Linked DNA regions of Methylobacillus flagellatus KT. The protein of the gene in region 1 interacts with the protein of each later gene in a pairwise test. Links are inferred from orthologs where the notes say so. Each region holds a gene or a part of one and is shown in the gene's direction. Other genes may lie near its edges.

Region 1 (2,975 bases):
CCTGACCCGCGGCGGCGTGTTCTCCGATGACTGGATCAGCGCTTATATCGATCTGAAGATGGAAGAGGTAACCAAGCTACGCCAGACTCCACACCCGATCGAGTTCAGCATGTACTACAGCGTTTAAGCGGCGCAACCACCAGAAAAAGCGGGGTAACCCGCTTTTTTTGTATCTGGAATCCATCCCGTCAGCAATTGCCTGTCCCAGACTTCTGCTCTACACTGAATCTCATGAAAAGAATCAGCCTATTCCTTCTGGCCTGGCCCATGTATGCAGTCATGCATGGCAGCGCCCATGCCGAAATCTACAAAAGCGTGGACGAACATGGGCATGTCACCTACTCCAATGTCCCCAGCAAGGGAGCCATCAAACTGGATATAGATCCGCCGCCCCCGGCTCCCCCGCCCAAACCCAAGCCCCAGGCCACGCCTAGCGATTTTCCGCGCATCGACACCCAAACCCAGAAAAAGCGCGATGAACAGCGCAAGCAAATCCTGCTTGAAGAGCTGGAGGCTGAACGCGCAGCCCTGGAAGAAGCAAAAAAAGCCTATGCCGAAGGCGAATCCAAGCCTGAGGTTTACCGGGGCGCCAACGGAAAAACCTATCGCAACGTCGCAAAATTCGAGGAAAAAATGAAGCGCTTGCAAGCCGAAGTGGATGCGCACGAGCGCAATGTACAGCTCTTGGAAAAAGAATTGGAAGCATTCAAATAACTACTGCCCATACCGGCGTCATGTCCACGCCAGGCCCACTATGCACAGCGAAAGCATGAGGAGAAAGCCTTGGTCGCCCCCAATGCACAGCAAATAGCGCTATACCCCACCCGCGCTTGCAAGCGCGGGGCTGACGCGAGCCGGGACGCCTGTAGCATAGCCTGCCTGCATAACGCCACGGGGCCTGGCCTGGCTTTTGCTTAATAGAAGCCATGGAACATAAAATCCCCCCCTCATTCGCAGGTTTAGAGCATTTATCGACCGCGATTATCCTACTCAATAATCAGCGTCACGTTGTCTATGCCAACCCCGGCGCCGAGGTGCTATTCGCCATCAGTGCCAAACAGATCGCAGGCCTGCCGGTGTCTCAGGTATTTCCTGGCTGCGACATCCTCGACTCCGCCATGGAACACGCCATCAAGTACCACAGCCCGTTCCGCGAGCACGAGTTCCCTATCACCACGCTGCGACAGCAATCTTTCGCCGTTACCTGCACTGTGACGCCGGTAGAGCTGGACCCAGCGTGCCTGGTACTCGAATTCCAGCATATGGACCAGCAGCTGCGCATTGCGCGTGAAGAACGCATGCTCATCCAACAGCAAGCCAACGCCGAACTCCTGCGCAACCTGGCCCATGAAATCCGCAATCCGCTAGGCGGGCTACGCGGTGCGGCGCAACTGCTGGAACACGAGCTGCCGCAAGTCAGCCTGCGCGAATACACCCAGGTCATCATCAAGGAGGCCGACCGGCTGCAATTGCTGATGGACCGGCTGCTGGTGCCGCACCGCGTCCCGAAATACGAGCCGACCAACATCCACGAAGTATTGGAACGTGTGCGCAGCCTGCTGCTGGCTGAGTCCCCCCGCGGCATCCAGATCCGCAGGGATTACGACACCAGCCTGCCCGAGCTGATCGGCGACCGCGAGAAACTCATCCAAGCGGTCCTGAACATCGCGCGCAATGCCGTGCAGGCCATGCTGAACAACCCTGGCGAGCAAGCACCGGAAATCATCTTACGTACGCGTGCGGCCCGTCAGGTCACACTGGCAAAAAAACGCTACCGGGTTGCCATCAAGCTGCAGATCATCGACAACGGCCCCGGAATTCCGCCCGACATCCGCGAGCGCATTTTCTACCCGCTGGTGTCAGGCCGGGAGGGCGGAACAGGCCTGGGCCTGACGCTGGCCCAGACCTTCATCACCCAGCATCACGGCATGATCGAATGCGAAAGCGAACCGGGCCGTACCACTTTCACCATATTGCTGCCAATAGAAAGCACGGCAATGAAGTCTTACATCGCAAGACAATAAACCACAGCAGAGCAAATACTTTCAATACAAAACAAAGACTGTACAGGTAACCATCATGAAACCGATCTGGATCATAGACGACGACAAATCCATACGCTGGGTATTCGAAAAGGCGCTAGCCCGTACAGACATGGATTTCAAGACTTTCGCATCGGTACCCGAGGCACTGAATGCCCTTACCCGGGAAGAGCCACAAGTCATTGTCAGCGACATTCGCATGCCTAATGGTTCTGGCCTGGATTTCCTGCATGAGGTGAAGCAACGCCATCCAGACATTCCTGTCATCATCATGACCGCTTATTCCGACCTGGAAAGTGCCGTTGCTGCATTCCAAGGCGGGGCTTTTGAATATCTGGCCAAGCCTTTCGATGTTGACCAGGCGATTGAAATCATCCGCCGTGCAGTGGATGAAAGCATGCGCCAGGCAACTGAAGTAGTGATACAAGAGGAAACACCAGAGATCATCGGCCAAGCTCCTGCCATGCAGGAAGTGTTTCGCGCGATTGGTCGTCTGAGCCGCTCGCACTCCACAGTATTGATCAATGGCGAATCCGGCACCGGCAAGGAGTTGGTGGCAAGCGCACTGCACCGTCACAGCCCCCGTTTCGACAAGCCGTTCATTGCCATCAATACCGCAGCCATCCCCAAGGATTTGCTCGAGTCTGAACTATTCGGCCATGAACGCGGCGCATTTACCGGGGCGCAAGCCGCCAGGCGCGGACGCTTCGAGCAGGCGGACGGCGGCACCTTGTTCCTCGACGAAATCGGCGACATGCCTTCTGACCTGCAAACGCGCTTGTTGCGGGTGCTATGCGATGGACAGTTCTACCGCGTAGGGGGCCACCAGCCGGTCAAGGTCAATGTGCGCATCATTGCCGCCACCCACCAGGACCTGGAAGAAAGGGTCAAGCTCGGGCTGTTCCGCGAGGACTTGTTCCACCGCCTCAACGT
Region 2 (4,197 bases), 610 kb from region 1 along the record:
CACGCCCATCCTGCAATATGCAGTGAGCGAAGGCAATGTGGAGCTGGTCAAGCTGTTGCTGGCCAACGGTGCCGACGTCAAGGTCAAGGACCAGTATGGCCTGACCGCACTGGTGTATGCCATGAAAGGCAAGAAACCCGAAATCGTGCAGTTGATCAAGGATGCAGGTGGTAGCTATTAAGAAGCGACGCTACACTGGTAGCGGTATTGCCGTGGACGGCAGTATTCTGCAACCTGCAGGCTCGAGACGATGAAAATCGCGATCGCTCAAATCAATGCCACGGCCGGCGACCTGACAGGCAACGCCGCCAAGATCGTCGAACAGGCCCGGCGTGCCGAAGCGGCCGGGGCGACTTTGCTGCTCTGTCCCGAGCTGGCATTGTCGGGGTATTCACCCGAAGACTTGTTGTTGCGAGATGATTTTTACCACGCCTGCGAACGCGCGCTGTATGCCTTGGCACAGGAGCTTCCCGCCACATTGACCGTGGTTGTCGGCCATCCACGCAAATATCTCGGCAACCGCTATAACGCAGCTTCGGTGCTCGAAGCGGGGCGAATCTGCCATACCTATCACAAAGCATTACTGCCCAACGACAGCGTCTTCGACGAAGTACGCTACTTCAGCGAAGGTAGCGAAGCCCTGGTTATCAATCACCTGGGCTGCAAGCTTGGTATCGTGATCTGTGCCGATGTCTGGGCGCCCGAACCGGCCCGCCGTGCTCGCGATGCGGGCGCGACCGTGTTGCTGGTGCTCAATGCCTCGCCCTATCATATCGGCAAGCAACAGGAACGCTATGCAGTAGTGCGTGACCGCATCAAGGAAACCGGGTTGCCCGTGGTCTATGCCAACCTGGTTGGCGGCCAGGATGAGCTGGTTTTCGACGGCGCTTCCTTCGTCATGAATGATGAGGGGGCATTGACTCAGCAACTGCCGTCCTTTGATGAGGCATTGGGCATCGTATCCTTCAGCGATGGGGCGCCTGAGCCCGCGGAGATTCATCCTCTGCCCGGGCTGGAGCCAGCGGTTTACCAAGCGTTGAGCCTGGGGTTCCGCGACTATGTATTGAAGAACAATTTCCCGGGCGTACTGCTTGGCTTGTCTGGCGGCATCGACTCCGCCTTGACGCTGGCGATTGCCGTGGATGCGCTGGGCGCTGGCAAGGTGCAGGCGGTGATGATGCCATCGGCATTCACGGCTTCCATCAGCCTGGAAGATGCCCAGGCAATGGCAGCAGGACTCAATGTGCGGTATAGCGAGATTGCGATCGGTCCCGTATTCGAGTCATTCTGCGCAGCTTTGGCGCCGGAGTTCGCCGGCAGGCCCTTCGACACTGCGGAGGAAAACCTGCAGGCACGCATTCGCGGTACCTTGCTGATGGCGCTTTCGAACAAGTTCGGCAGCATGGTGGTGACCACCGGCAACAAGAGCGAGACTGCGGTAGGATATTCGACATTGTATGGGGATATGGCGGGCGGTTTTGCCTTGCTCAAGGATGTTTCCAAGACATTGGTCTATCAGCTGGCCAAATACCGGAATACGATCAGCCAGGTGATTCCCGAGCGTATCATCCTGAGGCCGCCGTCGGCGGAATTGCGCCATGGGCAGACAGACCAGGACAGTCTCCCGGATTATGCGGTACTGGACGGTATCATGGAGGCATATGTCGAAAATGATTACAGTTGGGAGGAAATCCTGGCGCTGGGCTACCGGGAGCAGGATGTGCTCCGCGTGACCCGCTTGGTTGACCGTAACGAATACAAGCGGCGCCAGGCACCTATCGGTGTCAGGGTGACCAAGCGAGGTTTTGGCAAGGACAGGCGCTACCCATTGACCAACAAATTCGTGTTCAATAGATAGCTTCAAGACGGAAACAACCAGGAAAAGGAACAAGCGATGAAAAAAATTGAAGCAGTAATCAAGCCATTCAAGCTCGACGAGGTGCGCGAAGCGCTATCCGAGATCGGGGCAAACGGGTTGACGGTGACCGAGGTGAAGGGATTCGGCCGCCAGAAAGGGCATACCGAACTCTACCGCGGTGCGGAGTATGTGGTGGACTTCCTGCCCAAGATCAAGGTCGAGCTGGTGGTGACCGACGATGTCGTGGATGCAGCAGTGGAGTCCATCATCAAGGCAGCACGTACCGGCAAGATTGGCGACGGCAAGATTTTCGTGACTCCCGTGGAGCAGATTATCCGTATCCGTACCGGGGAGACCGATGAGGCAGCCATCTAAACGCTATTTCATTGGCCTGTAAGCTGCCGCGAGTGGAGGGTGAACCTGCATGATCAAGATCAAGCAAATGCTGCATACCGGCATTATCGTGTCCGATATGGAGCGTTCCCGCGCTTTCTATGAGGGCCTGCTCGGCCTGAAGCCCAGCGACAAGCGTCCCCCATTGAGCTTTGATGGGGCCTGGTACGACATCGGCATCAACCAGTTGCACCTGATGGTGGTGCCAAACCCCTATGCCGGTGCGGAGCTTCCCGCCCATGGTGGCCGAGATTACCATGTGGCCTTTGCCGTGGATGACGTGATGGAAGTCAAGCAGGTACTGGACCAGGCGGGTGTGGCGTACACCATGAGCATGTCCGGGCGGGCGGCATTGTTCTGTCGTGATCCCGATGGCAATGCGCTGGAATTCTCTGCAGTCAAGATGGATTGATCAGGGTATTCATCATGCTTGACTAGCCAGGCGCAGAGCTGGCTGCTGTTGTCGAGCGCAAATAAAAAGCCTGGCGTCGTCAGGCTTTTTATTTGCGGAATGCTAATGTTTTTCTTGTTTACGGCTGATCAGCATGCCGGCCACGATCAGCGCCAGTACGATGCCTTGTGCAGCCAATGTCTGGATGGTGGGGTGTATGCCCAGCAACGGTAGGCTGATGAAGTGTAGGCGGTCTGCTGCCACGATGCCAGCTTCTTGCAGGGCGGCGAAGCCATTGCCCGCGAACACAACGGCCATCAGGGCCAGCAAGCCTGCCGTGGCAGCAAAGAACTTGCCCAGCGGCAGGCGGACGCTGAATTTGAGGATGGCCCAAGATAACAGCGCCAGCAGGACGGCGGCAGCGACGATGCCGGCTACCACAGCGCCCTGGCCTTCCGTTCCGGCCTGTGTCCACAACGCCTGGTAGAACAGGATGACCTCAAACAGCTCTCGATACACCGCGAGGAACGAAACCCCGGCAATAGCCCACCAGGTGCGTTTGTTGAGGGCTGCGTTAACATGATCGCTGATAAATTGCTGCCAGGCGTGGGCGTGTGATTTGCTATGCAGCCAGTAGCCCACGTACAGTAGCATGGCAGCCGCAACCAGCGCGGTGATACCTTCGGTCATTTCACGGCCTGCGCCGGAGATGGTGAGCAGGTAGCTTGCAACGAACCAGGTGATGCCGCCCAGAACAATGGCCAATATCCAGCCAAGGTGGAAATAGGGTAGGGCGTCGCGCCTGCCGGTCTTGCTGATGAATGCGCTCAATGCCGCCAGGATCAGGATGGCTTCCAGACCTTCGCGCAGCAGGATCAATAGCGAGCTGACAAATGCGGTGGCGCCGATGAGGCTGCCAGATGCCAATCTTTCATCGGCTTCGTCCAGCAGGTCATTGATCTGGTTGATGAGAGTTTCGACGTCTTCAGCACTGGCTTTGCCTGCAATGGCGCTGCGCAGGTCCATCATGTGGCGCTCGATATCGAGGCGGAGCGGCTTGTCGATGTTGTCCAGGCTGTTTTCCACCAGCTCGAAGCCTTCGAGATAGGCGCTGATGGCGTGCTGGCGTGCACTGGACTCATCCCCTTTGCGATAAGCGCTCAGCGTGGCTTCGAGCTTGTCACGCGAGATATTGAGCGGGTTGACAGCAACTGCCTGCAGCGCAGACGGCTGAGCGGTGAGATATGCCTGCACATCGCTGAGGCCGGCCTGTTCAAGTTCGGCGGGAGCCTGCATCACCAATTGCTTCAGGTTACCCAGTTCAGCCTTGCCTCGCCCTTGCTGCCATGCGGCTTTGCCAGCGGCCTTTTGTGCATCGGTCGCACGCAGGCTGCTTACATAGAATGCCAGGCTCCACCGGTCGGCCTCGGGCAACTGCGCATAGGATTGCATCGGGGTGCCGTTGACGCCTAGGGTGATGGTATTGTACAAGCCGTAAATGCTGCGCATGCGCATGCGGTCCTGATCGTGGAAGTTGCTGGGTTCTGGCTCCAGC

Evidence for each region.
Region 2: the proteins of glnL (region 1) and MFLA_RS09635 interact in binary tests that used the Escherichia coli proteins (3 or more experiments, as listed by UniProt). The link is inferred for Methylobacillus flagellatus KT from one-to-one orthologs.

Annotation. Positions count from the first base shown.
Region 1 is NC_007947.1:2,626,222-2,629,196, forward strand. It holds glnL (nitrogen regulation protein NR(II)), read left to right. Parts: upstream 1-926; coding sequence 927-2,024; downstream 2,025-2,975. Other genes in the region: glnA (type I glutamate--ammonia ligase), read left to right, coding at 1-127; MFLA_RS12495 (DUF4124 domain-containing protein), read left to right, coding at 232-714; ntrC (nitrogen regulation protein NR(I)), read left to right, coding at 2,080-2,975.
Region 2 is NC_007947.1:2,020,207-2,024,403, reverse strand. Bases 832-3,563 are described here. They hold MFLA_RS09635 (P-II family nitrogen regulator), read left to right. Parts: upstream 832-1,894; coding sequence 1,895-2,233; downstream 2,234-3,563. Other genes in these bases: MFLA_RS09625 (cytochrome c/FTR1 family iron permease), read right to left, coding at 2,766-3,563; MFLA_RS09630 (VOC family protein), read left to right, coding at 2,283-2,663; MFLA_RS09640 (NAD+ synthase), read left to right, coding at 832-1,858. Outside these bases: MFLA_RS09645 (ankyrin repeat domain-containing protein), read left to right, coding at 1-181; more of MFLA_RS09640, read left to right, coding at 251-831; more of MFLA_RS09625, read right to left, coding at 3,564-4,197. UniProt on the Escherichia coli protein: P-II indirectly controls the transcription of the glutamine synthetase gene (glnA). P-II prevents NR-II-catalyzed conversion of NR-I to NR-I-phosphate, the transcriptional activator of GlnA. When P-II is uridylylated to P-II-UMP, these events are reversed.